DNA from 2 places in the Streptomyces sp. NPDC003035 genome. Region 1 is predicted to be linked to the other one. Evidence: riboswitches for the same ligand, from Rfam matches in the RefSeq annotation. Region 1 holds a riboswitch; the other holds the start of a gene.
The links. A riboswitch is a leader RNA that binds a small molecule or an ion and turns the genes downstream of it on or off. The one in region 1 is predicted to bind ZMP and ZTP.
Positions count from the first base shown of each region.

Region 1 (15,435 bases):
ACAGCTCGCCCTCTTCCATCCCATCGGCCGGGCCGCCCTCGCCGCCCGCCACGGCCGGCGGATCACCGACGACGATCTGCGCGCCGAGCCCAACCTGCGCCCGCTCCTCTCCGGTGCCGGATGGCGGATGGTCAGCTACGTGGACGAGGAGGACCGTTACCTGGTGCTGGCCGTCCGCCAGGACCGGTGAGGCGCCGTCGTACAGGGTGAGCCCCCGTCGTACAGAGCGACGAGGACGAGGTTCATCCCCGCGGTCGGGACCGCGTCCGCTTCGACGCGGAGCGGCACGATGACGGCGGTGTTCCGCCGGGCGTGACGCGAACTCGACGCGCCCTTCTGTCCCGGCACTTCCGTGTCTACGGTGGAGGTGCCGGGCAACCGTGTCCGGGGAAGGCGGCAGGCCATGGCCCGTGTGCGAGCGATATTCAACGCCCTTCTGCCGACCGCGCGACGCGCGCCCCAGGATCCTGCCCAGCAACCTCGGGTGCGACGGCAGCACAACCTCTTCGAGGCCGCCGCGGTCTATGTGGTCGGCTGCGTGGAGGACGATCAGGACCGGATGGACGAGGCCGCCACCTGGGTCTCCCCCGAGGCCCTCTCCTTCGGCGTCAACGAGCTCGCCTGCCGCGCCGTCATCGCCCTCGCCCGCGAGCGCGACGAGTCGCCGCAGACCGTGGCTCGGTCGCTGCTGGGACTGCCGGGGGCCTGAGCCGTACGGAATCGGCCGCGCCACTTTCCTTCCAGGGACTCTCGACGCGCGGGTTACCCACTGGTTAAGGTGCGCCGACGACCAGATGGGGAGGCTGATGTGGCTACCGCCGACGACGACGCGCTGTACGTGCTGACCGCGGTGCTGCTCACGCCCGCGCAGTTCCCCAGCGTCCTGGGGGACGACTACCCGGCTGCCTGCGCGGCGCTGGGTCTCGAGCCGTACGCCGAGGGGTACGGGCTCGTCCTCGGCCAGGACGGCGAGGGTGCACGGTGGACCGTGATCATCGACGACGTGTCGCTGGTCGCGGTGGCCATCGCGTCCTGGGACTGCGGGATGGAGTACGACCTCTCCCCCGACGAGCGCTCGGTCGTGGCCGCGCTCCCTGGCTGGCCGCTCGCCGTGGCCACGGCCGCCCCTGGCCTCCCCGCGCCGCACGATCCGGAGCCCGAGGAGGGCGACCGCACGCCGCTGTCCCCGCCGGACGGCACCACCTGGGGACCGGCCCAGCGCAGGCTCGGCGCGGACGAGGTGGCGCTGCAGTGGGCGGCCTGGCGGGCGGAGATGGACGGCGAAGGGGACGGCAAGGACCCCGCGGCGGAAGCCGACGACGGCCCGGCGGACCGGCCCGGCATGGCCGACATGGCCGCCCGGGGCGGTAACGCTGCGGCGGTGGGAGCCGGTGACGGCCCGGCGGACCCGGCCGGTATGGCCGGCATGGCCGGCATGGCAGAACGCGCCGAGGGGGCTGGACCTGGCGGCGTTGCCGACGGCCGCGTCACCGCCCAGGGGGACGACCCTCGCGACCCCTACGACGGCGTCCGTCGCGCGCTCGCCGAGCTGCGCGGTTATCTGGAGGACGCTCCGCCGGTGGGCCGTGTGCGGTCCAGCTTCGCCGCCGGCGGGGCGCGGATGCTGCGGGCCGACGGCCCCGGCTGGTCGCTGGTCGCGCGGACCGACGACATGGCCTTCGTCCTCCTGGACGACGAACCCCACGAGGTCCTCCCCGTGGCACGCGGCCCGAAGCTGCCGGGCCTTCTGAAGGCCCTGGACGCGATGGCGGTACGTCCCTCCTGACGTCCCGTAGCACCTGACCCCGCCGGCCGCGGCCCCACATGGGCCAAGGGCCCGAGGTGTGGCCCCGGACCATGGCCGCACGGGAAGGGCGCGCCGCACGATGTGGCGGCGCACCCTCGTCCCGCCGTCCCGCCGGAGGCCGTCCATGCCGTCCCCACGCCTGAACCGAGGCGTCCCGCTGCTCGCCGCACTCCTCACCGCCCTGACCGTCGCCGGTCCCGCCGCGCCGGCAGGGGCCGCCGGGGAGCCGTCCGGCCCTCCGCCCACCTGCGCGGAGCACCACCGGATCCACGTCCTGGGCGCCGAGCACCGGCGGACGGCCTGCCTGGGGGATCTGACGACGGCCGGCCTGGCCGGTACCCCGTACACCGACATGGCCGATCAGGCGGGCCTCTCCGCGCAGGGCAGCAAAAATCCCTCCGGCGTCCCCGGCATCCAGATCGACGGCTACTTCCCCGACGACTCGCGGCTCAACGCGACACACGGCTGGGCCCACGACGCGCAGTTCGTGATCAGGCTCCCCGAGAACTGGAACGGCGGGCTCGTCGTGACCGGCGCCCCCGGCACCCGGCGCCAGTACTCCACCGACACGCTCATCTCCGACCACGTACTGGCCCAGGGCTTCGCCTACGCCGCCACCGACAAGGGCAACACCGGACCGGACTTCTTCACGGACGGGCGTCGGCCGGGCGACGCGGTCGCCGAGTGGAACGACCGGGTGACCGAGCTGACGAAGGCCGCGAAGAAGGTGGTACGGCAGCGCTACGGCCGGGCGCCCCACCGCACGTACATGACAGGCATCTCCAACGCCGGCTATCTGACCCGCTGGCAGCTGGAGAACCGCCCGGAGCTGTACGACGGCGGGGTCGACTGGGAGGGCGTGCTCTGGACGACTCGCGGCCCCAACCTGCTGACGAGTCTTCCGGTCACCGTGGCCCGCGCCCTCGGCCGGGCCTCCGACCAGGACATGATCGACGCCGGTTTCGCCCCCGGTTCGCGCTTCCTGTGGCCGTACCACGAGAAGGCGTACTGGGGCCTGACGCAGAAGGTCTTCCGGGCCGAGTTCGATCCGTCGTACGACCCCGGGTGCCCGGGCGCCACGGCGGGTTCGACGATCGAGCAGATCCTCTCCCCGTGCGTCTCCGACGCCTCGTACGACTACGCCTCCCGCCCCGCGTCCGTGCGCCGGGCCGTCGCCAAGGTCGCGCTGACCGGGCGCATCGGCAAGCCGCTGATCACCCTGCACGGCGATCTGGACACCTTGCTGCCCATCGCGACCGACTCCGACGTATACGCGGGGATGGTCGAGGCGCGGGGCCGGGCCGGGCTGCACCGGTACTACACGGTCCAGGACGGCACCCACGCGGACGGCCTGTACGACACCTATCCGGACCGGTTGCGTCCGATCCTGCCCTGCTACCGCTCGGCGTTCACGGCGCTCAGGGAGTGGGTCGAGGCGGGCACGGCTCCGCCCGCGGACCGTACGATCGCACGGCCGGCGAGCGGTGACGTGGTCAACTCCTGCGCGCTGGCGGCCCCGTAAGGGACCGGAACGGGGACGGAGCTCAGACCATCTCCAGAGGGCGGTGCGGCTCGGCCGGCAGCTCGACCCGGATCGGGTCGCCGGGCCGCACCTCTCCGCCGGTCAGCACGATGCTCATGATCCCGGCCTTCCGGACGACCTGTCCGTTCTCGTCCCGGCGGAGGACCTGCTTGAGCAGGCCGTGCCGGTAGGCGTCGATCTGGGCGCAGGGGTTGCGCAGGCCCGTGACCTCGACGACGGCCTCGGCGCCGAGGTGCAGCCGGGTGCCGGTCGGCAGGCCGAGGAGGTCGATGCCCCGCGTGGTGATGTTCTCTCCGAGAGCGCCCGGTGCGACCTCGAACCCGGCCCCGGCGACCTCGTCGAGGAGTTCCGCGTGGATCAGGTGCACCTGACGCAGGTTCGGCACGGTCGGGTCCTTGGCCACGCGGGAACGGTGCTTGACCGTGACGCCGGCGTGCACGTCCCCCTCCACTCCGAGACCGGCGAGCAGCGTGATGCTGTCCCGGTTCGGCTTGGTGAACGAGTAGACGCCGTTGCTGCTGACCGTCGTGACGGTAGCGCCGCTGCTCATGAGGTGAGCTCCTCTTCCCGATCCGATGATCACATGCGGGTGATCATCGTCGAGCCTACGCCAGACGCTCCCCGAGCGGTGGAGGTCAGCGGTGGAGCTCCTTGCGGGAGATCCGGCGTACGCGGCGCCGCTGGCCCGGGTCGAGGGCCAGGTAGGCGACGGCTGGTACGCCGAGCACCACCAGCAGGGACATCCAGAATCCGATGAGGGGCATGAGGAGGAGGCCGACGGCCACTCCCCCGATCACGATCTTCGTCCGTGTCGACATGTCCGACGCCTCCTTGTCACGCTGCCGAGCGCAGCGGCTCCCCGACCTCGTGCAGATGTCCGAGCGCCTGTCGGTAGGACTCGACGAAACCGGTCTCTGTGTAGGGGATACCCACCGTACGGCAGTGCGCACGCACGGCGGGCTGGGCGAGTCGCAGATGGGGCCTCGGCATGCTCGGGAAGAGGTGGTGCTCGATCTGGTAGTTCAGACCGCCGAGGAACCAGTCCGTCAGGGCCCCGCCCCGGATGTTGCGCGAGGTGAGCACCTGGCGGCGCAGATGGCCCCAGCTGTCACCGTCCGGATGGTCGTCGGGCATTTCCATGCCCTTGTGGTTGGGGGCGAAGGCCAGGCCGAGGTGCAGTCCGAGGAGCATCTGGTGGATCAGGGCGAAGACGAGGGCCTGGCCGACGGTGAGGGTGGTGAGCAGCAGGGTCGCGCACCCGGCGACGTGGGCGAGGAGCAGCGCGCCTTCGACGAGCCGCTCGCGCCGGGTCCTGTACGGACCGTCCGTGGAGAACAGCGCCTGGAATCCGTACACCTTGAGCGCGATGCCCTCGAGGGTGGTCAACGGGAAGAACAACCAGGCCTGGTGGCGGGTGAGCCAGCCGCGGAAGCCGGCCCGTCCGGTGGTCTGGGCTTGCGCGAAGACGAGGATGTCGGCCGCGACGTCCGGGTCCTTGTCGAGGTGGTTGGGGTTGGCGTGATGGCGGTTGTGCTTGTCGTTCCACCACTCCTGGCTCATGCCCAGCAGGAGGTTGGCATGGACCAGCTGGATGAGCCGGTTGCGGCGCCGGTCGGCGCAGATCTGGGCGTGCCCGGCGTCGTGACCCACGAAGGCGGCCCGGGCGGAGAGCAGGGCGAGCGGGACGGCCAGCGGCAGGGCCCACCAGGAGGGGCCGAGCAGGACCAGGCTCGCGACGACGGCGGCGAGTCCGAGGAAGTTGACGGCGATGCCGCGGGCGTACCACCCGGTCCTGCGTTCCAGCAGCCCCTGCTCCCTGATGGTGCGCAGCAACGGGGTGAACTCGCCGGCGCCGCCCCTTCTGGTGGCGGTGCCCCGATCGGGCGCCGTGAGCGTTGCTGTGGCCTGGGGCATGGCGGTCTCCGGTGTCCGTGGGCGGGGGCCCGGGCGCGGGCCGCCCGGACTCCCTCGAACGTACGGATCGCAGGTCGTCCGCAGGAATGACGGCATCCCCCGGGGTTCCAGGGGGATTGCCGGGGGACGGGGGTGGGGTTGGCTCCACCCTCCGGGTCCGGACCCGCCCCGGCGTGAGCGGGCGACGTGAGCCAGATCACGGCGGTTCCGTTCACGGGCGACCGGTCGGTTCGAGTACCCTCGGCCGCTCGACCCCGGTAGTCAAATTTGAGGAATGTGTTGTCGCCGTCCCGGAGACTCGATGAACTCGCCCGCTGCTCCGCCGTGTTCCTGCCCGCCGATCCGCCCCGCGCCGGCCGGATCGCCTTCCTGTCCCCGGACGCGACGTCTCCGTCGGCCACCGACGAACTGACGACGACAACCGCTACGACGACCGCTACGGCGACGGGGCTGACGGCGGTCGCCGACGCGCTGACGGAAGCGATGGGGGTGACGGCGGTCGCCGAGGAACTGACGGTCGTGACGGCCGTCGCCGACGGCGTCCGTCCGCACTCCGTTCCCGCCCTCCTCCTTCCGGTACGGGACGCCCTGCCGGCCCTCACCCGCGCCCGCTTCTCCGGCGCGGCCTCGCCCGCGGCCGCCTTCTGGGGGGCCGCCGCCCTCTTCGGCCTGCACCTCGCGGCCAAGGGGCTCTTCCTGCCCGGCCTCACGCCCACCGACCGGGACGCGTGGCGGGCCGGTCCCCTCGGCCCGGAAGAGCTGGCCGAGCTACGGGCGCTCGCCGCCTCGATGCCGCCCACCGCCCACTCCGTACCGCTGTCCCACTCCGTACCTCTGTCCCACTCCGTACCGCTGTCCGGCTCCCGCCCACTCTCCGACTCCGGCCCGCTGCTGCTCCCCGAGCCCGAGGGGCTGCTGCGCGCCTTCGTGGACGCGGTCGCGGACGGGCTGCCGCGCACGCCGGCCGCACCGCTCGCCGCCGGCGGGCCCGCGTTCGCGGCCGACGAACCGCAGGTGCTGCCCGCGCAGCGGGCATGGGCCGCGGACGTGGCGGCCGGCCATGACGCGGGCGTACGGCTCTCGCTGCGCCTCGAACTGCCGGGCCTGGGTGAGCAGGAGGCTCCGGCCTTCCGGGCCGTCCTGCAGATCCACAGCGTCGCCGACCCGGCGCTGGTCGCGGACGCGGCGGAGGTCTGGGCCGGATCCGGTCCGGCCGGCGGAGCGTTCGGGCCCCGGGCCCGGATGGACGCCCTCCTCGCGCTGCGCCGCGCCGCCCGCGCCTGGGCGCCGCTGGCTCCGCTGCTCTCGGCTGCCGTCCCGGACGCCGTCGAGCTGGCGGACGAGGAGGTCACCGATCTGCTGGGGCCGGCGGCTCGGGCACTCGCCGCGACGGGCGTCCAGATCCACTGGCCGCGCGACCTGGCACACCGGCTCAGTGTGCGCGCGGTGATCGGCCCGCCGGACGGCGATCCCTCCGCGACCGGGCGACCGGGCCCCGAGGCCCCGCACACCGCCGGCGCCGGCGTCGGCGCCGGCGTCGGCGCCGGCGTCGGCGTCGCGGACGACCCCGGCAGCGGCCCCGTCGGTCACCGCTCCTCCGCGCTCCCCTCCTTCCTGTCCGCCGACGCCCTCCTCGCCTTCAACTGGCGTTTCGCGATCGGTGACCAGGAGCTCAGCCGTGCCGAACTCGACCAGCTCGCCGAGGCCGGTCGCCCGGTGGTCCGGCTGCGCGACCAGTGGGTACTGGTCGATCCGGCCGAGGTGCGCCGCGCCCGCGCCTCGCACGACCGCAAGGTCACGCCCGTGGACGCGCTCGGCGCCGTGCTCACCGGTACGACCGAGGCCGACGGCCGACGGGTCGAGGTCCAGGCGACCGGCTGGCTGGAGCAGTTGCGCGCCCGTCTCGCCGACCCGGAGGGCGGACCGCAGGAGGTCGCCCAGCCTGCCGCGCTCGCCGCGACGCTCCGCGACTACCAGCTGCGCGGCCTCAACTGGCTGCACCGGATGACCTCCCTCGGCCTCGGCGGCTGTCTCGCCGACGACATGGGCCTGGGCAAGACGATCACGCTCATCGCGCTGCATCTGCACCGGCAGAGCGAGCCCGCCGCCGCAGGTCCCACGCTCGTCGTGTGTCCGACCTCGCTCATGGGCAACTGGCAGCGGGAGATCGAGAAGTTCGCGCCCGGCACGCCCGTGCGCCGCTTCCACGGCCCGTCCCGCAGCCTGGAGGGCCTGGCCGACGGCGAGTTCGTCCTGACGACGTACGGCACCATGCGGCTGGACACCGAAGCGCTGGCCGGAACGCCCTGGGGCATGGTCGTCGCCGACGAGGCCCAGCACGTCAAGAACCCGTACTCGGCCACCGCCAAACAGCTGCGCACCATCGGGGCCAAGGCGCGCGTCGCCCTGTCCGGCACTCCCGTCGAGAACAACCTCTCCGAGCTGTGGGCGATCCTCGACTGGACGACGCCCGGCCTCCTCGGCCGGCTCGGCACCTTCCGATCCCGCTACGCCTCGGCCGTCGAGGGCGGCGAGGACCCGGCCGCCGCCGAACGGCTCGCCGCGCTGGTCCGTCCGTTCCTCCTGCGACGCCGTAAGTCGGACCCCGGGATCGCCCCCGAGCTGCCACCGAAGACCGAGACCGACCGGGCCGTCTCCCTGACGAAGGAACAGGCGGGTCTCTACGAGGCGGTGGTGCGGGAGACCCTCGCGGCCATCGCCGAGGCCGACGGCATGGAACGGCGCGGTCTGGTGGTGAAGCTGCTGACCGGACTCAAGCAGATCTGCAACCATCCCGCCCAGTACCTGAAGGAGGAGCGGCCGCGCATCGACGGCCGTTCGGGGAAGCTGGAGCTCCTGGACGAGCTCCTCGACACGATCCTCGCCGAGGACGCGAGCGTGCTGGTCTTCACGCAGTACGTGCAGATGGCACGGCTGCTCGAACGGCATCTGGCGGCGCGGGGCGTACGGACGCAGTTCCTGCACGGGGGCACGCCCGTCGCCGAGCGCGAGGCGATGGTCGCGCGCTTCCAGGACGGCGAGGTCCCCGTCTTCCTCCTGTCGCTGAAGGCGGCGGGCACCGGGCTCAACCTCACCCGGGCCGGGCATGTCGTGCACTACGACCGCTGGTGGAACCCGGCGGTGGAGGCCCAGGCCACCGACCGCGCGTACCGCATCGGGCAGACCCAGCCGGTGCAGGTCCACCGGCTGATCGCCGAGGGGACGATCGAGGACCGGATCGCGGAGATGCTGCTGCGCAAGCGGGCGCTGGCCGACTCCGTGCTCGGCTCGGGCGAGGCGGCGCTGACCGAACTGACGGATGCCGAGCTGGCGGATCTGGTCCAGCTGCGAGGGGACGGACGATGAGCGGGTACGACGGGATGCACGACGCCGAGCGGACCTTCGCGGCGCTGCCGCCGGCCCAGGGGTCCGGTTTCGCCCGCACGTGGTGGGGCCGGGCCTGGCTCAAGGCGCTCGAGGACACGGCTCTCGACGGCGAACAGCTGAAGAAGGGGCGTAAGCACGCCCGTGGGGGTGCGGTGGGCGCGGTCTCCGTGCGCCCCGGGCGGATCACGGCGGTCGTACGGGACGGCGACGGCACGTCGTACCGCAGTGACGTGCTCCTGCAGGAGCTGTCGGAGGACGAGTGGGACCGGCTCCTCGACCTCGCGGTGGAGAGCGCGGGCCACATCGCGGCCCTGCTCGACCACGAGATGCCGCCGCACCTGGTGGAGGACGCGGCGGCGGCCGGGCTGGAACTGCTGCCCGGCATCGGTGATCTGGATCCGGAGTGCGGCTGCGAGGCGTGGGACCACTGCCCGCACACGGCGGCCCTCTGCTACCAGGTGGCGCGGCTGCTCGACGAGGATCCGTTCGTGCTGCTGCTGATGCGGGGGCGCGGCGAGCGCGGGCTCCTGGACGAGCTGCAGAAGCGCAGCGCCGCGCGGGCGGCTCCGACGAGCCCGGGCTCGACCCCTGGCTCGGCCTCGGCCTCGACCTCGGAGAATGCGGAGAGGGCGGTCGATGCGCAGGCGGCGGCCGGGGGCGTATCGGCCGAGGAGGCGTTCGCCGCGCGGAACATCCTGCCTCCGCTGCCGGCCCCGCCGGTGCTCCCTCCGGCGCCGGGCACGCCGCCGTCCCTGGACACCGAGACGGACCCTGCGCCCGGCCTCGACCCGGTGGCGCTGGAGTTCCTGGCGGCGGACGCGGCCGGGCGGGCCCACCGGCTGCTGGCCGAGGCGCTCGCCCCGGGACATGAACGCGCGGCGGTGGAACCGTCCCTGGCGGTCGGGCAGGACGCGGTGCGACTGGCCGCCGCCGAATCCGTCCCGCCGGGGATCGCGACCCGGCTCGCCGACGGGTCCGGTCGTCGGCGGGCGGATCTGGACCTGGCCACGCGCGCGTGGCGGTTCGGGGGCGCGGCCGCCCTGTCCGTACTGGAGGAGGAGTGGACGCCGGGACCCGAGGCGCTGGCCCGGGCGAAGACGCTGCTCGCGGAGGCCTGGGAGGACGCCGACCGTCCGGTGCTGCGGCCGGCGGGGGCGGCGCGCTGGACGGTGGTCGGCGCGGAGGCGCAGCTGCGGCTGGGCGAGGACGGCCGCTGGTGGCCCTACCGCAGGGAGCGCGGCCACTGGGTCCCGGCCGGCCCGGCGGACCAGGATCCGGCCGCCGCGCTCGCGGGTCTGTCGCTGGGCGACGGCTGAGGCGCGGGCTGAGCGTCAGCCGGATGCGCCGGCCGGATGCCTCACCCGATGCGCCGGCCGATGCGTCACCGGAGCGGCGCGGTGAGCTTGCGGGCCGCGCCGCCCGCGCCTCCGTCCGGCGTGTGCGCGGCGAGACTGCAGGCCACGGTGTCGGAGCCGAGGAGGTAGCCGCTGCGGTACGGGTACTGGACGAAGGTGGTCCAGCGCGTACCGTACGGCTGCTCCGCGGCCTTGCGGCGCAGCGGCTCCCGGCAGAGCGCCGCGGCCCCGTCGCGTACGTCCCGGTCGGTGCGGTGGTCGCCGGTGAGCCGGACCACGGCGACGAGTTGGGCGTCGTGCGGCTGGCCGCAGCGGCGCCGCACGACGGTGCCCGGCGCCTCCCGGTCGATGTCGAAGCACTCCCCCGGCCCGAGCCGCTGATAGGGCACGGGGACGGACGGGCCGGGCGCGGACGGGCCGGGCGCGGAGGGGCCGGGCCCGGTGGCGACGGACGACGACGGGCGGGATGAGCCGGGGCCCTGTGAGGTGGAGGCCGGTGAGGTGGAGGCCGGTGAGGTGGAGGCCGGTGAGGTGGAGGCCGGTGAGGTGGAGGCCGGTGAGGTGGAGGCCGGTGCCCCGGAGGCCCGCGAGCCGGTGCGGGGAGCGGGCCCGTCCGTGGGCGACCCGCCCTGGGGTGCGAGCTCCCGGCTCCCGCCCTGGGCGGTCCGGGCTGACGTACGATCCGTCGGCTCCGCCGAGAACCGGCCCGCTCCCCCGCCGGCGTGGCAGCTCGCGGCCACGAGACCCGCCACCACGAGCAGGACGGGCAGCACGAAGTACCGGAGCGGCGACAACAGGTCGGCGGAGAGCGTGGACATGCCGACCAGGGTCACTCACCGGCCGTCAGCTGCCGCGGTTCGAGAACAAGTTGCAGCACACCTTGTACCGAACTGTGATCAAACCCGTTCGCCCACGGCTCGTACGCGGCCCCCACCCCCGTGCTACAGCCCGAGCTGACGCTCCGCCCCCTCGACGGTCTGCGCGAGGAGCACGGCGATGGTCATCGGACCCACGCCACCGGGTACGGGCGTGATCAGCGAGGCCCGCTCGGCGGCGGTCTCGAAGTCGACGTCACCGACGTTGCCGGGGTTGTAGCCGGCGTCGATCACGACCGCGCCGGGCTTGATGTCCTCGCCCTTGATGAAGCGGGGCCGGCCCACGGCCGCCACGAGGATGTCGGCCTCGGCCACGATGGAGGAGAGCTCGGTGGTGCGCGAGTGGCAGTACGTGACGGTGGCATCGCGTCCGAGCAGCAGCAGGCCGGCCGGCTTGCCGAGGATCGCGGAGCGGCCGACGACGACGGCGCGCTTGCCGCTGGGCTCGACGTCGTACGCGTCGAGCAGGCGCATGATGCCGCCGGGCGTGCAGGAGACGAAGCCGGGAAGGCCGAAGCCCATGGCGGCGAAGGAGGCCATGGTGACACCGTCGACGTCCTTCTCCGGGGCGATCGCCTCGAAGGCGGCGCGCTCGTCGATGTGCGGTCCGACGGGGTGCTGGAGCAGGATGCCGTGGACCTCGGGGTCCTCGGAGAGCGCGGTGATCGCGGCGACGAGCTCCTCGGTGGTCGTCGCGGCGGGCAGCTCCACGTGCCGGGAACGGATTCCGGCCTTCGCGCAGCGGTTCTGCTTCATCTTCACGTACGTGACGGAGGCCGGGTCCGAGCCGACGAGCACCGTGGCGAGACAGGGCGTGACGCCGGTGCGGCGGGTGATCTCGGCGGCGCGGGCCGCGGTCTCCTCGACCGTGCGGCGGGCGAGCGCGGTGCCGTCCATGAGGGAAGCGGTGCTGGTGGACATGGGCCACTCCTGGGCGTCGTGAAGGACAGGTGATCGCCCAGGCGCACGGCAGTGACGGGTCCACGCGGGTGCGTGGAGTCCGCCGGGCCGCTCCCCGGTGGTGATCCACCTCAAGCGCCAGTCACGGCCCGAGCTCCACTCTACGTGAGGACCTCGTGAGGACCTGGGGGCGGCATGGGGCGGCATCCGGACAGGGCGCCATGCCGCGCTGTCCGGACGCTTGTGGGCGGCCTGCGCGCGGACGACGATGACCACGAACGGAACGGTGGACCTCGACGTGGAGGCCGAGTTGAGCGATGCGTGGGTGACCTCGGAGCCGGACCCGGGAGCGCTGCGGCGGGCGCACGACGCCTTCACCGGTGGGGGCCGGATGCCGCTCCCTCCGGTCCGTCCGCTGGTCGCCGACTCCTGGCGGCGCTCGGCCCGGGCCCGGGTGAGCCCGGACGGCGCGGCCTGTGTGGAGCTGGCCGACGAGGAGCTCGCCGGGCATCGCGAGGAGCATCCGCTGTCGGCCGCCATGCCGGTGATCCGGGAGCTGATGGGCACGTACGCGACCGATGGCGAGCATCTCCTCGCGGTCTGCGACGCGGCGGGGCGGATGCTGTGGGTGGAGGGCCACCCAGGGACGTTGCGGCGGGCCCGCGCGATGAACTTCGTCGCCGGGGCCCGCTGGTCGGAGTCGGTGGCCGGGACGAACGCGCCGGGGACCGCGATCGCCGTGGACCGACCGGTGCAGGTGTTCAGCGCCGAGCACTTCCAGCGGCCCGTGCAGGCCTGGACCTGCGCGGCCGCCCCCGTGCACGATCCGCACACCGGACGCCTGCTCGGTGCGGTCGACATCACCGGCGGGGACCGGCTCGCCCATCCGCACAGCCTGGCGTTCGTGCAGGCGGTGGCGCGGGCGGCCGAGTCCCACCTGGCCCTGCTCGCGCCCCCGCCGGCCGCGGACCGGGTACGCCTGACCGCGCTCGGCCGGGACGAGGCGCTGATCGGCGTGGCCGGCCGCCGGCTGCAGCTGAGCCGCCGACACAGCGAGATCCTGGTCCTCCTGACCCACCGCCCCGACGGAGTGAGCGGCGACGAACTCCTGACGCTGCTGTACGAGGACGAGTCGGTCACCCCCGTCACGCTGCGGGCCGAACTGTCCCGGCTGCGCGGGCTGCTCGGCGGGGAACTGGTGCGCTCGCGCCCGTACCGGCTCGACGCGGTGGTGGACGCGGACTTCGGCACGGTGGACCGGCGGCTCGGTTCGGGCGCGCTGTCGGCGGCGCTCGGCGCGTACGCGGGGCCGCTCCTTCCCGGTTCGCGCGCGCCGGGGGTCGTACGGCTGCGTGAGCGGCTCTCGGACCGCCTGCGGGCGGCGCTGGTGGACCGGGGTGATCCGGGGCTGCTCGCGGACTGGACGTACAGCACCTGGGGCGAGGACGACGTGGAGATGTGGCGGGCGCTGTCCGAGGTGGTGCCGGCTTCCGGGCAGGCCCCCGTGCTGGCCCGGCTGCGGGCGCTGGACGCGGAACTGTCGGCGGGCGCAACGGCCTTGCAACGTAGGGCTCCGCAGACTCGGCGGTGAGCGCCGGCCAGGGACGGCCGGCGCGGTCCCGAGGGAGGCCATGTCCATGACCCGTTACGCCGCACCCGGTACCGAGGGCGCACTCCTGTCGTACCAGGCCCGCTACGACCACTGGATCGGCGGTGAGTACGTCGCCCCGGCCCGCGGGCAGTACTTCGAGAACCCGAGCCCCGTCGACGGCCGTCCCTTCACCGAGGTCGCCCGCGGCACGGCCGAGGACGTGGAGCGCGCCCTCGACGCGGCGCACGCCGCCGCGCCGGCCTGGGGCCGTACCGCGCCCGCCGAACGTGCCGGGGTCCTGCTGGGGATCGCGGCCCGGATGGAGGAGCATCTGGAGGCGCTGGCGGTCGCGGAGAGCTGGGAGAACGGCAAGCCGGTACGCGAGACCCTCGCCGCCGACATCCCGCTGGCGATCGACCACTTCCGCTACTTCGCGGGGGCGCTGCGCGGCCAGGAGGGCGCGCTGAGCGAGATCGACGACGACACCGTGGCGTACCACTTCCACGAGCCGCTGGGCGTGGTCGCGCAGATCATCCCCTGGAACTTCCCGATCCTGATGGCGGTCTGGAAGCTGGCCCCGGCGCTGGCCGCGGGCAACGCGGTGGTCCTCAAGCCGGCCGAACAGACGCCGGCGTCCGTGCACTTCTGGATGAGCCTGATCGCCGATCTGCTGCCGCCGGGCGTGGTGAACATCGTCAACGGCTTCGGCGCGGAGGCGGGCAAGCCGCTCGCGTCCTCGCCGCGCGTCGCGAAGATCGCCTTCACGGGCGAGACGACGACGGGCCGGCTGATCATGCAGTACGCCTCCGAGAACATCAAGCCGGTCACGCTGGAGCTGGGCGGCAAGTCTCCGAACATCTTCTTCGACGACGTGTGGGCGGCGGACGACGACTTCCGCGACAAGGCGCTCGAGGGTTTCACGATGTTCGCCCTCAACCAGGGCGAGGTCTGCACGTGCCCCTCCAGGGCGCTGATCCAGCGCGGCCACTACAGCGAGTTCCTGGAGGCCGCGGTCGCCCGCACGGAACAGATCGTCCCGGGCCACCCGCTGGACACGGCGACGATGATCGGCGCCCAGGCGTCCAACGACCAGCTCCAGAAGATCCTTTCGTACCTGGACATCGGCCTGCAGGAGGGTGCGAAGATCCTGACGGGCGGTCAGCGTATCGAGCCCGGGGGTGAGTTGGCGGGCGGATACTACGTCCAGCCGACGATCTTCGAGGGGGACAACCGCATGCGGATCTTCCAGGAGGAGATCTTCGGCCCGGTCGTCGCGGTGACGTCCTTCACCGACTTCGACGACGCGATCCGCACGGCGAACGACACCCTCTACGGCCTCGGCGCGGGCGTCTGGACCCGCGACGGCAACACGGCCTACCGCGCGGGCCGCGCGATCCAGGCGGGCCGCGTCTGGACGAACTGCTACCACGCGTACCCGGCACACGCGGCGTTCGGGGGCTACAAGCAGTCGGGCATCGGCCGCGAGACGCACAAGATGATGCTGGACCACTACCAGCAGACGAAGAACCTGCTGGTCTCGTACTCACCGAAGAAGCTCGGCTTCTTCTAGGGGCGGAAGAGGAGGCGCCTGACCTGGGCTTCTGCCCGTCAGGCGCCTTTCGGCCGCCTGATGCACCGCACCGTTTGGCTGGTGCGGCACTCCCGGTTTCCCGCACCCCCGTCCTGTTCCGCGAACCTCTCACCAATGCCCACCAAGATCCGCACGGCACACCCACCTGTGACGGATAGCATCACGTGCCCCTGCCGCCACCCATGCCCCTGGAGTACCGCATGAACCACACCTCCGGCTTCTCCCTCTCCCGCCGCGGACTCATACGCACGGGCGCCGGAGTCTCGCTCGCCGCGCTCGGACTGGGCGTCGGCGCGCAGACCGCCTCCGCCGCGGTGGCCACCACCAAGCGGTTCGACCTCACGCAGCCGTCGTACGACCTGTTCCGGTCCAAGGACACGCACGGTCCGCGGGTCCAGCAGAGCTTCGCCTTCGACTGGGTGAACAAGTTCCTGTTCGTGGCGACCAAGCGGAGCGGAAGCGAGGAGTCCGC
Region 1 covers NZ_JBIAPJ010000012.1:125,012-140,446, forward strand. The annotation lists gene ACFYV5_RS31945 (class I SAM-dependent methyltransferase) at 1-190, shown strand, start outside; gene ACFYV5_RS31950 (hypothetical protein) at 404-709, shown strand; gene ACFYV5_RS31955 (hypothetical protein) at 809-1,786, shown strand; gene ACFYV5_RS31960 (tannase/feruloyl esterase family alpha/beta hydrolase) at 1,932-3,329, shown strand; gene ACFYV5_RS31965 (MOSC domain-containing protein) at 3,352-3,900, opposite strand; gene ACFYV5_RS31970 (hypothetical protein) at 3,986-4,168, opposite strand; gene ACFYV5_RS31975 (fatty acid desaturase family protein) at 4,185-5,264, opposite strand; gene ACFYV5_RS31980 (DEAD/DEAH box helicase) at 5,541-8,630, shown strand; gene ACFYV5_RS31985 (SWF or SNF family helicase) at 8,627-9,967, shown strand; gene ACFYV5_RS31990 (hypothetical protein) at 10,033-10,824, opposite strand; gene ACFYV5_RS31995 (bifunctional 5,10-methylenetetrahydrofolate dehydrogenase/5,10-methenyltetrahydrofolate cyclohydrolase) at 10,948-11,802, opposite strand; ZMP/ZTP riboswitch at 11,831-11,937, opposite strand; gene ACFYV5_RS32000 (GAF domain-containing protein) at 12,050-13,372, shown strand; gene ACFYV5_RS32005 (aldehyde dehydrogenase family protein) at 13,419-14,942, shown strand; gene ACFYV5_RS32010 (teichoic acid biosynthesis protein C) at 15,164-15,435, shown strand, end outside.

Region 2 (15,435 bases), on a different contig from region 1:
GGTTCGTCCCCGTCACCCCCGGGACCCGTTACGTCACCGTCGGCGGAGCGATCGGCGCCGACATCCACGGGAAGAACCACCATGTCTCCGGCTCCTTCACCCGCCATGTGACCTCCCTCGAACTCCTCACCGCCGACGGGGAGATCCGTACCGTCGCCGCCGGCACCGACCTCTTCGACGCCACCGCCGGCGGCATGGGCCTGACCGGTGTGATCCTCTCCGCGACCCTCCGGCTCCTGCCCGTCGAGACCTCGCTGATGTCCGTGGACACCGAACGCGCCACCGACCTCGACGACCTGATGGCCCGTCTCACCGCCACCGACCACCGCTACCGCTACTCGGTCGCCTGGATCGACCTCCTCGCCCGCGGCGCGGCCACCGGCCGGTCCGTCCTCACGCGCGGCGACCACGCCCCGTACGACGCGATCCCCGTCCGGGACCGCCGCGCCCGCCGCGCGCCCCTCGCCTTCCGCCCCGGGCGGCTGCCGGCCGCACCCGCGCTCGTTCCCGAGGGGCTGCTCGGGCGCACCACGGTCGGCCTGTTCAACGAGATCTGGTACCGCAGGGCGCCCCGCCGCCGCACCGGCGAACTCCAGCGGATCTCCACCTTCTTCCACCCCTTGGACGGTGTCCCGCACTGGAACCGGATCTACGGGCGCGGTGGCTTCGTCCAGTACCAGTTCGTCGTCGGATACGGGCAGGAGGAGACCCTGCGCAGGGTCGTGAAGCGGATCGCGCGGCGCGGCTGCCCGTCGTTCCTCGCCGTACTGAAGCGCTTCGGCGAGGAAGACCCGGGCTGGCTCTCCTTCCCCGTGCCCGGCTGGACGCTCGCGCTCGACATTCCGGCCGGTCTCTCCGGACTCGGCGCGTTCCTCGACGAGCTGGACGAGGAGGTGGTGGGCGCGGGCGGCCGGGTCTACCTCGCGAAGGACTCCCGGCTACGGCCCGAACTGCTGCACGCCATGTATCCGCGGCTCGCCGACTTCCAGGCGCTGCGCGCCGTGCTCGACCCGCGGTCCGTCTTCACCTCCGACCTCTCCCGTCGTCTCGCCCTCTGATTGCTCGCTCGATTGCTCGCTGAGGAGTTTGATCGTCATGAAGGACGCCTTCGGAACCCCGCAGTCCCTGCTTCTGCTCGGCGGCACCTCCGAGATCGGGCTCGCCACCGCCCGCCGGCTGATCGCCCGCCGCACCCGTACGGTCTGGCTCGCCGGGCGGCCCTCCCCCGCCCTGACCGCCGCCGCCGACTCGCTGCGGGCGCTGGGAGCGGAGGTGCACACCGTCCCGTTCGACGCCCTCGACACCGAGTCGCACACGGAGCACCTCGGGAAGATCTTCACCGAGGGCGACATCGACATGGTGCTGCTCGCCTTCGGGATCCTCGGCGACCAGGCGCACGACGAGGCCGCTCCGCTCGCCGCCGTCCGGGTCGCGCAGACCAACTACACGGGGGCCGTCTCCGCCGGGCTCGTCTGCGCGGCGGCGCTGCAGGCGCAGGGGCACGGCTCGCTGGTGGTGCTCTCCTCCGTGGCCGGAGAGCGCGCCCGCCGCGCCAACTTCATCTACGGCTCCTCAAAGGCCGGTCTCGACGCATTCGCGCAGGGGCTCGGGGACGCGCTGCACGGGACGGGGGTGCACGTGATGGTCGTGCGGCCCGGGTTCGTACGGTCGCGGATGACGGCCGGTCTCGAGGAGGCCCCGCTGGCGACCACGCCGGAGGACGTCGCGCGGGCGATCGAACTGGGACTGCGGCGCCGCTCGGAGACGGTGTGGGTGCCGGGGGCGCTGCGCATGGTGATGTCGGCGCTCCGACACGTACCGAGGCCGGTGTTCCGACGCCTTCCGCTGTGATCCCGGGCCGGCGGATCCCCGGCCGGCCGGGCCGAGACCCGGAGGGCGGTCAGCCGGTGGTCGGGGTGGGCGTGTCGACCGGGGCGCCCTGGGACGGGACCGTGGAGACGGGGCGGCCGTCGCCGAACTCGTACGTGTGCAGCTTGCGCCACACCCCGTCCGGTCCCTGCTCGTAGAGCGCGAAGGACGAGCAGGTCCAGGCCGCCTCGAAGTCGGCCAGCTCCTCGTACGCCCGGTCCATCGCCTCCTCGGAGATGCCGTGCGCCACCGTGACGTGCGGGTGGTACGGGAACTGCAGCTCGCGCACGAGCGGCCCGGACTCGTCCCGCACCCGCTCCTGGAGCCAGGCGCAGGCGGAGACGCCCTCGGCGAGGCGGACGTACACGACCGGCGACAGCGGGCGGAACGTTCCGGTTCCGCTCAGACGGACCGGGAAGGGGCGGACGCCGGCCGCGACCTCGGCGAGATGCGCCCGGATCGCGGGCAGCCGCTCCTCGTCGACCTCCGTCGGCGGGACGAGGGTGACGTGCGTGGGGATGCCGTGCGCGGCGGGATCCCCGAAGCCCGCGCGCCGCTCCTGGAGCAGGCTGCCGTAGGGCTCCGGGACCGCGATCGAAACGCCGAGCGTTACGGTCCCCACGTCGTTCTCCTCCGTCGTTGTCTTCAGGATGGTTCTCGGGATTTTGGGTGGTGCAGCCGCCAGTGTGCGGCCTGCACCGCCCTTGAGGCCAGGGTCCTCGGACTCAGTGCTTGGCGGGCAGGAAGCCCACCCTCTCGTACGTCTGCGCCAGGGTCTCCGCGGCGACCGCGCGGGCCTTCTCCGCTCCCTTGGCCAGGAGGGAGTCCAGCGTCTCCGGGTCGTCCAGGTATTCCTGCGTACGGGTCCGGAACGGCGTGACGAAGTCCACCATGACCTCGGCCAGGTCGGTCTTCAGCGCGCCGTACATCTTGCCCTCGTAGCTCTTCTCCAGGTCGGCGACGGCCGTCCCGGTGAGCGTGGACATGATGGTGAGCAGGTTGGAGACGCCCGCCTTGTTCACGGGGTCGAAGCGGATGACCGTGTCCGTGTCGGTGACCGCGCTCTTGACCTTCTTCGCCGTCGCCTTCGGCTCGTCGAGCAGGTTGATCAGACCCTTGGGCGTGGACGCCGACTTGCTCATCTTGATCGTCGGGTCCTGGAGGTCGTAGATCTTCCCGGTCTCCTTGACGATGTACGGCTCCGGGACGGTGAACGTCTCGCCGAAGCGGCCGTTGAACCGCTCCGCGAGGTCGCGGGTCAGCTCGATGTGCTGGCGCTGGTCCTCACCGACCGGAACGTGGTTCGCCTGGTAGAGCAGGATGTCGGCGACCTGGAGGATCGGGTACGTGAAGAGGCCGACGGTGGCGCGGTCGGCGCCCTGCTTCGCGGACTTGTCCTTGAACTGGGTCATGCGGGAGGCCTCGCCGAAGCCGGTCAGGCAGTTCATGACCCAGCCGAGCTGCGCGTGCTCGGGGACGTGGCTCTGGACGAAGAGGGTGCAGCGGTCCGGGTGGAGGCCGGAGGCGAGCAGCTGGGCGACGGCGAGCCGGGTGTTGGCGCGCAGCTCGGCGGGGTCCTGGGGAACCGTGATGGCGTGCAGGTCCACGACCATGTAGAAGGCGTCGTGGGTCTCCTGCAGCGCGACGTACTGACGGATCGCACCGAGGTAGTTGCCGAGGTGGAACGAGCCCGCGGTGGGCTGGATGCCGGAGAGTGCGCGAGGACGATCAGAGGCCATGTTCCTCATTCTCTCAGGTGTGGGAACCGATCCCGGACTGCCGGTGTATCAAGAGTGTGAGGACGCGGGAGGGGGGCCTGATCGTCGACGAAGGGGCCGTGATCGCACGGGTGCGCGCCGGGGAGGCGGAGGCGTACGCGGCGCTGGTCCGCGCGCACACGGCGGTCGCGCTGCGGGCGGCGGTGGCGTGCGGAGCGGGTGCGGAGGCCGAGGACGTGGTGCAGCAGGCCTTCTTCAAGGCGTACCGGTCGCTGGGGCGGTTCCAGGAGGGCGCCGCGTTCCGGCCGTGGCTGCTGCGGATCGTGGTCAATGAGACGAGGAACACAGTGCGCTCGGCGGGTCGGCAGCGGGCCGTCGCGGGGCGGGAGGCGGAGCTGCTGGGGAGCGAGCCGCTGATACCGGACGGGGCCGATCCGGCGGTGGCGGTGGAGGAGGACGAGCGGCGGCGCCGGCTGCTGGCGGCGCTGGACGGGCTCGGTGAGGACCATCGGCAGGTGGTGATCCACCGCTATCTGCTGGAGCTGGACGAGACGGAGACGGCCGAGGCGCTCGGCTGGCCGCGGGGGACGGTGAAGTCCCGGCTGAGCCGGGCGCTGAAGAAGCTCGGTCTGGCGCTGACAGGGGAAGGAGGTGACGAGCATGACGGACGACGGGCTCCCGGATGAGCTGCGTGACCTCGGACGGCATCTGCGGGTGCCGGACGTGGACGGCGAGACCATGGCCGAGCGGGTGCTCGCTCAGCTCCTGGCGGAGCGTGTGCCGGTGCCGGTCCCCCGGCGACGGCGCTGGGCGTGGGTGCGCGAGCGATGGCGGGCGCTGGTGGCGAGCCTGACCGGGGTGCTGATCGTCCTGGTGCTCACGCCTCCCGTGCGGGCGACGGTGGCGGACTGGTTCGGCTTCGGTGGGGTGGAGGTGCGGTACGACCCCGGGGCGCATCCCGTCCCAGGTGCGGCGGTGCCGGGGTGCCCGGACCCGGTGCCCCTGGAGGAGGCCGCTCGGAGGGCCGGCTTCGCGCCGCTGATACCGAGCGCGCTCGGCCCGCCGGACGCGGTCTCGGTGACCGGCTCGGCCGAGCGGGGGCGGGCGGTGATCGCCCTGTGCTGGCGCGACGGGGCGAACACGGTCCGGCTGGACGAGTTCCCGGCCCGCCTGGACATCGGCTTCGCCAAGCAGGTCACGACGCACCCGGAGTGGGTCGATCTGCCGGACGGCGCGCAGGGCTACTGGTTCGCCGCCCCGCATCTGCTGACGTTTCCGATGACGGACGCGACCGGCTCGGTGTGGACCCATGAGGTCCGCACGGCGGGCCCGACGCTCCTCTGGACGAGGAGCGGGGGCGCGCTCACCTTCCGGCTGGAAGGCATACCGGACCGGGAGCGGGCCCGCCGGACGGCCGAGTCGGTCGGCTGACCGACCTGGCTCGGCCGGACCCGTCGGACGGGTCCGGCCGAGCCGGGCCGAGCCGGGCCGAGCCGGGCCGGGCCGAGTGGGGCGAGCCGAGTCGGGCCGGGTCGGGCCTGGCCGAGTGGGGCGAGCCGAGTCGGGCCGGGTCGGGCCTGGTCGAGTCGAGTCGAGTCGGCCGAGCCTGCGGGGACCTGCCCGGGATCGGACGGGCTGGGCCTGCCCGGGACCGGGACTGTGCCCGGTCCTGCCGGGACCTGCCCGGGACCTGGAGTGTGGCGGTCCCGGCCGGTACCGGGACTGTGCCGGTCCTGGCCGGTCCCGGCCGGTACCGGGACTGTGCCGGTCTTAGCCGGGCCTGGCCGCGACCGGGCCCGGGCGAAGCGGGTCGGTCGGATCAGGCCGGGAGGCCCGGTGCCGGGAAGGCCGCCATCAGGTCCGCGACCTCCGCGCGGATCGTGAGAAGCGCGTCCTCGTCGCCCGAGCCCGCCGCCGCGACACCGCGGTCGATCCATTCGGCGACCTGCGCCATCTGTTCCGTACCGAGACCGCGGGAGGTGAGGGAGGGGGTGCCGATGCGGACGCCGGACGGATCGAAGGGCTTCCGGGGGTCGTAGGGGACGGTGTTGTAGTTGACGACGATCCCGGCCCGGTCGAGGGCCTTCGCGGCCACCTTGCCCGGGACTTCCTTCGGGGTGAGGTCCATCAGGATCAGGTGGTTGTCGGTGCCGCCGGAGACCAGATCGAAGCCGCGGGCGATCAGCGCTTCGGCGAGGGCCTTGGCGTTGGCGACGACCGCGTGGGCGTAGTCGCGGAAGGAGGGCTGGGCCGCCTCGCGGAGGGCGACGGCGATGGCGGCGGTGGTCTGGTTGTGCGGGCCGCCTTGGAGGCCGGGGAAGACGGCCTTGTCGAGGGCCTTGGCGTGTTCCTCGCGGGACATCAGCATCGCGCCGCGGGGGCCGCGCAGGGTCTTGTGGGTGGTGGTCGAGATGACGTCGACGTGCGGGACCGGGGAGGGGTGGGCGCCGCCGGCGATCAGGCCGGCGATGTGGGCGACGTCGGCGACGAGCACGGCCCCGCACTCGCGGGCGATCTCGCCGAAGGCGGCGAAGTCGATCGTGCGGGGCAGCGCGGTGCCGCCGCAGAAGATCACCTTGGGCCGCTCCTTGAGCGCCAGGTCGCGGACCTGGTCGAAGTCGATGAGCCCGCCGCCCTCGGAGACCGCGCCCTGACGTACGCCGTACTGCACGCCCCGGAACCACTTGCCGGTCGCGGAGACGCCCCAGCCGTGCGTGAGGTGGCCGCCCATCGGCAGGGCCATGCCCATCACGGTGTCACCGGGTTCGGCGAAGGCGAGGTAGACCGCGAGGTTGGCCGGGGAGCCGGAGTAGGGCTGCACATTGGCGTGGTCGACGCCGAAGAGGGCCTTGGCGCGCTCGATGGCGAGGGTCTCGACCTGGTCGATGTTCTGCTGGCCCTCGTAGTACCGACGGCCGGGGTAGCCCTCGCTGTACTTGTTCTGCAGGACGGTGCCGGAGGCTTCGAGGACGGCGTGGGACACGTAGTTCTCACTGGGAATCAGCCGCAGGGTCTCGGCCTGCAGCCGCTCCTCGGCGACGACGAGCGCGGCGAGTTCGGGGTCCGTGGCGGTGAGAGCGGGATGGGGAGTTTCGTTCATGGCGTTCCTCCGGGCGTTGCGGCGGATCGTCCCGGGGCAGGTGCGCACGGGATCTGTCGTGGTTCCCTGGTGCCCAGGCGGGCGGCACCGCGTGTGTCTGCCGCGCGCGGCTCCCCCGGGGTCACTTCCCCGTACGCCAGTCGCCGCGCGTGTTTCCAGCCTAGCGGGCGCGCCGTCACCCAGGTTTCTTCGTGCGGCATCCGAGCGACGATAGAAAAAGGGGCCACACCCGCCCCTGGCCGCAGGACGAACGGAGACCCCGTGTCGAGAACGCAAGACGCGATCGCTTCCGCGGAGGCGCACAGCGCTCACAACTACCACCCCCTGCCCCTCGTCGTCGCCTCGGCGGACGGGGCATGGATGACCGATGTCGAGGGCCGCCGCTACCTCGACATGCTCGCCGGGTACTCGGCCCTCAACTTCGGGCACGGCAACCGACGGCTGATCGACGCTGCTCGGGCGCAGCTGGAGCGGGTGACGCTCACGTCGAGGGCGTTCCACCACGACCGGTTCGCGGAGTTCTGCACGCAGCTCGCGGAGCTGTGCGGCAAGGAGATGGTCCTGCCGATGAACACGGGCGCGGAGGCGGTCGAGACGGCCGTGAAGACCGCGCGGAAGTGGGGGTACGAGGTCAAGGGCGTGCCGGACGGACACGCGAAGATCGTGGTCGCGGCGAACAACTTCCACGGCCGGACGACGACGATCGTCAGCTTCTCCACGGACCACGAGGCGCGGGACCATTACGGCCCGTACACCCCGGGGTTCGAGATCGTCCCGTACGGGGATCTGACGGCGTTGGACGCCGCGGTCACCGCGCACACCGTGGCGGTGCTCCTGGAGCCGATCCAGGGCGAGGCGGGGGTCCTGGTGCCTCCCGCCGGATATCTGCGCGGAGTGCGGGAGTTGACCCGCGAGCGGAACGTGCTGTTCATGGCGGACGAGATCCAGTCGGGCCTCGGCCGGACCGGGCGGACGTTCGCGTGCGAGCACGAGGGCGTGGTGCCGGACGTGTACGTCCTGGGCAAGGCGCTGGGCGGTGGTGTCGTCCCCGTCTCGGCGGTGGTCGCCGACCGTGACGTGCTCGGTGTGTTCCGGCCCGGTGAGCACGGGTCGACGTTCGGCGGGAACCCGCTGGCGTGCGCGGTGGCGCTGGAGGTGATCGCGATGCTGCGGACCGGGGAGTACCAGCAGCGGGCGACCGAGTTGGGCGAGCATCTGCACGCCGAGCTGGGGCTGCTGGTGGGCGCGGGCGCCGTCGAGGCGGTGCGCGGGCGCGGGCTGTGGGCCGGGGTGGACATCGTCCCGTCCCGGGGTACGGGCCGGGAGATCTCGGAGAAGCTGATGGACCGGGGGGTGCTGGTGAAGGACACGCACGGCTCGACGATCCGGATCGCGCCGCCGCTGGTGATCAGCAAGGAGGATCTGGACTGGGGTCTGGAGCAGCTGCGGGCGGTCCTGTCGGACTGAGTTCCACGTCGGACAGAGTTCCGCCGGACTGAGTTCCACGTCGGACTGGCCGGGTCCGCCGGAGAGGACGGTGAGCGAGGGGAGGGAGGCGCGGGCGGAGGTAACTCGGGGCATTGACACGGCAGTTGGTCTAGGCCAATGATGCCGCCATGTCGAGACCCCGTCCGCGCCGCGCCCTGCGTGGCGCACTCGCCGCCCTCGTCCCGTTCGCGCTGCTCGGGGCGTTCGGTGGACCCGCGCACGCCGCTCCCGGGGCGGCCTGGCCCGAGCCCGTGCCCGTCGTCTCCCACATCCGGACCGACGATCCGGTCGTCTTCGTCACCATCGACGACGGCTGGTTCCACGACCCCGCCGCCGCCGAGCTCCTGCTCGACCGGCGGGTGCCCGCCTCGCTCTTCCTGCTCCCGGGCGCCTACGCGTACGACTCCGGCTACTTCCACACCCTGCTCGACCAGGGCCGTTCCCGCGTCGAGAACCACACCGTCGGCCACCCCGACCTGACCACCCTCGACGCGGCCGGCCAGAAGGCGGAGGTCTGCGGGGCGCGCGAGCGGCACCTCGCGGAGTTCGGTGACGGGCCACGGCTGCTGCGCCCGCCCTACGGGACGTACGACGAGACCACCCGGACCACCGCCCGCGCCTGCGGGGCGAAGGCCCTGGTGACCTGGACGTACGACTTCACCACCTGGGGGCAGTGGACTCCGCCGACCCCGCGGCTCAAGGCGGGCGACATCATCCTGCTGCACTTCAACGAGACCCTGGAGCAGGACCTCACCCGCGCCCTGGCCGCCGCCGAGGCCGCCGGCCTGAAGCCCGCGCCCCTCCGGGAGTACGTACCGGAGTAGCGGTCAGAGGATGACGTGCGGCAGGAAGCGGGCGTACTCGTCCGTGATCAGGCCCGCCGACTCCCGGATGCCGAGCCCCGCCGCCTCGTCCTCGACGACCCACGCGCCGAGCACCACCCGGTTGCCCTCGAAGTCCGGCAGCGGGGCCAGCTCCTGATAGCAGCAGGGCTCCTCCCGGACGACGGCCGGGGCGCCCGGTTCGTGGACCGTGACGCCCGCGCCCTCGCGGCCGAGGAGCGGCTTGGCGACGTAACCACCGCTCGCGGCCAGCTCGCGCGGGCCGTCGAGGTACGCCGGCAGCAGGTTCGGGTGGCCGGGGTAGAGCTCCCAGAGGATCGCGAGGAGCGCCTTGTTGGAGAGCAGCATCTTCCAGGCGGGCTCGATCCAGCAGGTCGTGCCCGTACCGCCGCCGTTGTCGAGGGTGTCCAGGACGTACGGGCCGAAGCGGTCGGTGGCCAGCCACTCCCACGGGTAGAGCTTGAAGCAGCTGCGGATGAACCGCAGCCGGTCGTCCACGAACCGCCCCGAAAGGCGGTCCCAGCCGATCTGTTCGACCGACAGCGCCTCCGTGTCGAGCCCGGCCTGCTGGGCCGTCTCGCGCAGATACGCGACCGTCATCAGGTCCTCGCCGAGCTCGTCGCCGTCGGAGTGGACGAAGTGCACGGGGCCGGGCGGCAGCAGCGCGGCCTGCCGCTTCCAGGCGTCGACGAGCCGCTCGTGCAGCGAGTTCCACTGGTCGGCGCCGGGGAAGCGCTCCTCCATCCAGAACCACTGCGGGCTGGCGGCCTCGACCAGGGAGGTGGGGGTGTCGGCGTTGTACTCCAGCATCTTGGCCGGGCCCGTACCGTCGTAACGCAGGTCGAAGCGGCCGTAGAGGGAGGGTAGTTCGGCCCGGCGGCGCCAGGACTCGGCGACGCGGGCGACGAGCCGGGGATCGGTCAGGCCGAGATCGGCGAAGCGGTCCTGGTCGACGATGTGCGCGGCCGCCGCCAGACACATGGCGTGCAGTTCCTCGACGACCTCTTCCAGGGCCTCGACCTCGGGCAGGGTGAAGGAGTAGTACGCGCTCTCGTCCCAGTACGGGCGCAGGGAGCCGTCGGGATAGCGGGTGAGGGGGTAGACGAGCCCCTGCTCCTCCACCGTCCGCTGCCAGTCGGGCCGGGGTTCGATCGTGTGCCGCCGCATGTCGTACGGTCCGTCCGCTCAGCCGCCGCCGGAACCGGAGCAGCCGAAACCGCCGGTGTCGACGGCCGTCTTGTCGAAGCTGCCGCCGCTGACCTTGTTGTCGGCCACCCGGCCGCCGTAGTAGTACGAACCGCGGGTCGAGCTGCCGCTGCCGCTCTCGCATTCGTAGCTCGGCAGCTTCTCGCGGGTCAGCGGGTCGACACACCGCCTGTCCGGCTCGGAGCCGCAGGACGTGATCGTCGCCGCGAGCACCCCCATACCGCCGAGCACGACCGTGCTCGACCTCAGCCTGCGCATGTCAGTCCTCCCCATCCCGTGGTCGCGACCGCACAGTTTAGGCCGGTGGCCGAGCACCCCCGCACTAGAGTCACTTTGTGCTCTTCGGTTTGATTTGTGCGCTGGGATCCTCGCTCTGCTTCGGTACGGCGTCGGTGTTGCAGGCGCTCGGTGCGCGGGCGGCGAGGCCCGGGACGGGCGGCGGGGTCGATGTGGCCCTGCTCTGGGGCGCGCTGCGGCAGTGGCGGTACCTCGCCGGACTCTCCCTGGACGGGATCGGTTTCGGGCTGCAGGTCGTCGCCCTGCTCACCCTGCCGATCTACACGGTCGGCGCGGCGCTCGCCGCCAGTCTGGCGGTCACCGCCGTGGTCTGCTCGTGGCTGCTGAAGGTCCGGCTCACCCGGATGGAGTGGGCGGCGGTGGCCGTGGTCTGCGGCGGTCTTGCGATGCTGGCCTTCGCCTCGGGGACGGAGGGGGAGGGCCATGGCTCGCCGGCCCTGCGCTGGGCGATGCTGGCGACCGCCTTCGGGGTCCTCGGGATCGGGGTGGTGGCGGGGCGGCTGCCGAACCGGCCCCGGGCGCTGGTGCTGGGACTCGGGGCCGGGTTCGGCTTCGGGGTGGTGGAGGTGGCGGTCCGGCTGATCGACGGCCCCGACCTGGCCAATCCCGCCTGGTACGCGCTGCTCGTCGGCGGCGCCGCGGCGTACCTGCTGCTGACCTCGGCGCTCCAGCGGGGTTCGGTGACGACGGCGACGGCCGGCGCGGTCCTCGGCGAGACGATCGGCCCGGCGCTCGTCGGCGTGGTCTGGCTCGGCGACCGTACGCGCGAGGGCCTGGCGTGGGCGGCGATCCTCGGCTTCACGATCGCGGTGGCCGGTGCGTTGGTCCTGGCCCGCTTCGGGGAGCCGCCGGCACCGGCGGTGGGCGCCCTGGAGGAAGCGGAGGCCGAAGCGCGGGGCCGTAGGGAGCCGGGGACGTAGGAGGCCGGGGGCGCAGGGAGTCGGGGACGTAAGAGGCCGGGGACGTAGGGAGCCGGGGGCGTAGGCCGGCCGCATGGCCGTGCGCACGGGGCCGCCATCACCGCCGCACGCACGGCGTCTACGGCAGCACCCGGCACAGCGCGGCCAGCGCGCCCGCCCAACCGCTGTCCGAAGGTGTCGCGTAGCCGACCACCAGGCCGTCCTGGGTCGTCGGTACGTCGGGGTGGCGGAAGCGGTTGAGGCCGAGGAGCGCCAGGCCCTGCCAGGCGGCGGAGCGCAGGACCGCGGGCTCGAGGCCCGGCGGGAGTTCCAGGACCGCGTGGAGGCCGGCCGCGATGCCGCTCACCCGGGTCTCCGGGGAGTGCGCGGCCACCGCCGCCACCAGTGCGTCACGGCGCCGCCGGTAGCGCAGCCGCATCGCCCGGACATGCCGGTCGTACGCGCCCGAGGCGAGGAACTCCGCGAAGGTCAGCTGCTCCAGCGAGCTGGACACCCAGTCCACCCGGCCCTTCGCCGCCACCACCTCGTCGACCAGGCCGTCCGGCAGCACCATCCATGCCAGCCGCAGCCCGGGCGCAAGGGACTTGCTGGAGGTGCCCATGTAGACGACCCGCTCGGGATCGAGGCCCTGGAGCGCGCCCACGGGCTGGCGGTCGTAACGGAACTCGCCGTCGTAGTCGTCCTCCAGGATCAGGCCGCCCGAGGCCCGCGCCCAGTCGATCGCCGCGACCCGCCGGTCCGGATGGAGCGCGCCGCCGAGCGGGAACTGGTGGGCCGCCGTCATCAGCGCGGCGCCGACGCCCTTCATGGCGGTCAGCTCCTCGGTCCTGGTGCCGAGTTCGTCGTACGGAAGGGCGGGCAGCCGCAGTCCCGCGCGGGTCAGCAGGTCCCAGTGGGCGTCGAGCCCGTACGACTCGACCGCCACCTCCCGCACGCGGCGGGCACGCAGGACCTGGCCCATCAGCATCAGCCCGTGCACGAACCCGGAGCAGATCACGATCCGCTCCGGCCGGGCGTGGACGCCCCGGGCCCGGGCGAGGTACTCGGCGAGCACGGTGCGCAGTTCTATCCGGCCACGCGGATCGCCGTAGCCGAACGCCTCGTGGGGCGCGGCCGTCAGCGCGCGCCGGGACGCCTTGAGCCATTCGGCGCGCGGGAAGGACGCGAGGTCCGGCACACCCGGCTTCAGGTCGTACGTCGGCCGGGCGGTGTCCCGCCGCGCCGTCACCGGGGGCCGCGTCCCCGCCGCCCCGGCCGCCCCCGCCGTCCCGCCCGTCCGGCGCGGCACGGCGCGCTGGGCGACCCGCGTCCCGGAACCCTGCCGAGCGGTCAGCCAGCCCTCGGCGACCAGCTCGGCGTACGCGTCGGCGACGGTGTTGCGGGCCACGCCCAGGTCCGCCGCGAGCGAGCGGGAGGACGGCAGCCGTACGCCCGCCTCCAGACGCCCGCTGCGCACGGCCTCCCGCAGGGCGTCCATCAGCCCGGTACGCAGGCCGGTTCCCCGTAGCTCCAGATGGAGGTCGGCCCCGAAAGTGGCCCAGTCATTCGCCATGCGAATGGACCATACTCCTGCGCCATCGCGCCCGGTACGGTGACGACCATGACGACCACGACCACGATCACGACGACGACGCCGGCGACCGACGCCAAGACCGCGTACGCCCACGAGCACGGCCCCCGCCTCGCCTTCGCCGAGCAGGTCCCGGAGTTCTACAAGGCGATGATCCGCCTGGAGCAGGCCGCGGCGAAGGACGTCGACCCCACCCTCTACGAGCTGATCAAGATCCGCGCCTCCCAGCTCAACAAGTGCGCCTTCTGCCTCGACATGCACACCAAGGACGCGCTGGCGGCCGGTGAGTCGGTCGAGCGGATCGTCCAGTTGTCGGCCTGGGAGGAGTCGCGGCACTTCTACACCGAGCGCGAGCTGGCCGCGCTCGCCCTGACCGAGGCCGTCACCGTCCTCACCGACGGCTTCGTCCCGGACGAGGTGTACGCGAAGGCGGCGGCCCACTTCGACGAGACCGAACTCGCCCGGATCATCGGCGCGATCACGGTCATCAACGCCTGGAACCGGATCGCCGTCTCCACCCGGATGACGCCCGGCCACTACACCCCCGGGATGTACAAGAAGTGAGCCCCGCCGCCACCGCGGAGGCCCTTCGCGCCCTGCATTCCGGCCGCGCCGCGGGCGATCCGCTGGTCGTGCCGGGACCGTGGGACGCGGCGAGCGCCCGCGTCTTCGAGGAGGCGGGCTTCCCGACGCTCGCGACACCGAGCGCGGGGATCGCCGCCTCGCTGGGGTACGAGGACGGCTCGACCCCGCCCGAGGAGATGTTCGCGGCCGTGGCGAGGATCGTGCGGACCGTCGCCGTACCCGTCACGGCCGATCTGGAGGACGGCTACGGCCTGGCTCCGAAGGAGCTCGTGGAGCGCGTCCTGGAGACCGGGGCGGTCGGCGTGAACCTGGAGGACTCCGACCGGTCCCGTGGGCTCAAGGACCCGCGGGAGCAGGCCGCCCGGCTCGCGGAGGTACGGGCGGAGGCCGGGCCGCGGCTGTTCGTGAACGCGCGCGTGGACACGTATCTGCGCGGCGTGGACGATCCGGCCGCGGCGATCGAGCGGGCGAGGCTCTACGCGGCGGCCGGCGCGGACTGCGTCTATCCGATCAAGGCGCCCGCATCGCATCTTCCGCGGCTGCGCGCCGCGGTCGACGCCCCGCTCAACACCCTCGCCCTGCCCGGCGGGCCGTCGCTCGCCGAGCTCGGACGGCTGGGCGCGACCCGGATCACCTTCGGCCACGGGCTGTTGCTGCGTTCGCTGAAGGGTGTCGCGGAGGTGGCGGACGAACTGGCCCGGGAGTCGGGCCGGTTCAGTGGGCGCCGGGCTTGAAGAAGTCGAGCGCACTGATGGGCACGAATGACCAGGGGCTCCGTCCCCGACCGTGGACGGCCGGGGACGGAGCCCTTGTTCAGCTGCTCAGCTGCTCAGGTGTTCAGGTGTTCAGGTGCGTGGGACTCAGATGAGGCCCAGCTCGCGCACGGCGTCGCGCTCTTCGGCCAGCTCCTGGACCGAGGCGTCGATACGGGCGCGGGAGAACTCGTTGATGTCCAGGCCCTGGACGATCTCGTACGTGCCGTCCTTGCAGGTGACGGGGAACGAGGAGATCAGGCCCTGCGGGACGCCGTAGGAGCCGTCCGACGGGATGCCCATGGAGGTCCAGTCGCCCGCGGCGGTGCCGTTGACCCAGGTGTGGACGTGGTCGATGGCGGCGTTGGCGGCGGAGGCGGCCGAGGACGCGCCACGGGCCTCGATGATCGCGGCGCCGCGCTTGGCGACGGTCGGGATGAAGGTGTCGGCCAGCCACTGCTCGTCGGCGACGACCTCGGCGGCGTTCTTGCCGGCGATCTCCGCGTGGAAGATGTCCGGGTACTGGGTCGCCGAGTGGTTGCCCCAGATGGTGAGGCGCTTGATGTCCTCGACGGACGCGCCCGTCTTGGCCGCCAGCTGCGAGAGCGCGCGGTTGTGGTCGAGGCGGGTCATCGCGGTGAAGCGCTCGGCCGGCACGTCCGGGGCGGCGGCCTGGGCGATCAGGGCGTTGGTGTTGGCCGGGTTGCCGACGACGAGGACCTTGATGTCGTCCGCGGCGTGGTCGTTGATGGCCTTGCCCTGCGGCTTGAAGATGCCACCGTTGGCGGCGAGCAGGTCGCCGCGCTCCATTCCCTTGGTGCGCGGGCGGGCGCCGACGAGCAGGGCCACGTTCGCGCCCTCGAAGCCCTGGTTCGGGTCGTCGAAGATGTCGATGCCCTTGAGCAGCGGGAAGGCGCAGTCGTCGAGCTCCATGGCGGTGCCCTCGGCGGCCTTGACGCCCTGCGGGATCTCGAGGAGGCGCAGCTTGACCGGCACGTCCGCGCCGAGCAGGTGGCCGGAGGCGATGCGGAAGAGCAGCGCGTAGCCGATCTGGCCGGCCGCGCCGGTGACGGTGACATTCACGGGAG
Region 2 covers NZ_JBIAPJ010000010.1:500-15,934, reverse strand. The annotation lists gene ACFYV5_RS28930 (FAD-binding protein) at 1-1,058, shown strand, start outside; gene ACFYV5_RS28925 (decaprenylphospho-beta-D-erythro-pentofuranosid-2-ulose 2-reductase) at 1,096-1,851, shown strand; gene ACFYV5_RS28920 (2'-5' RNA ligase family protein) at 1,901-2,491, opposite strand; gene trpS (tryptophan--tRNA ligase) at 2,595-3,608, opposite strand; gene ACFYV5_RS28910 (RNA polymerase sigma factor) at 3,665-4,273, shown strand; gene ACFYV5_RS28905 (hypothetical protein) at 4,248-5,018, shown strand; gene glyA (serine hydroxymethyltransferase) at 5,407-6,687, opposite strand; ZMP/ZTP riboswitch at 6,752-6,841, opposite strand; gene rocD (ornithine--oxo-acid transaminase) at 6,949-8,154, shown strand; gene ACFYV5_RS28890 (polysaccharide deacetylase family protein) at 8,304-8,999, shown strand; gene ACFYV5_RS28885 (glutathionylspermidine synthase family protein) at 9,003-10,184, opposite strand; gene ACFYV5_RS28880 (hypothetical protein) at 10,203-10,481, opposite strand; gene ACFYV5_RS28875 (hypothetical protein) at 10,571-11,440, shown strand; gene ACFYV5_RS28870 (PLP-dependent aminotransferase family protein) at 11,559-12,992, opposite strand; gene ACFYV5_RS28865 (carboxymuconolactone decarboxylase family protein) at 13,041-13,574, shown strand; gene ACFYV5_RS28860 (isocitrate lyase/phosphoenolpyruvate mutase family protein) at 13,571-14,329, shown strand; gene ACFYV5_RS28855 (malate dehydrogenase) at 14,456-15,435, opposite strand, start outside.
Region 2: another riboswitch for ZMP and ZTP. It lies ahead of glyA (serine hydroxymethyltransferase); the one in region 1 lies ahead of ACFYV5_RS31995 (bifunctional 5,10-methylenetetrahydrofolate dehydrogenase/5,10-methenyltetrahydrofolate cyclohydrolase).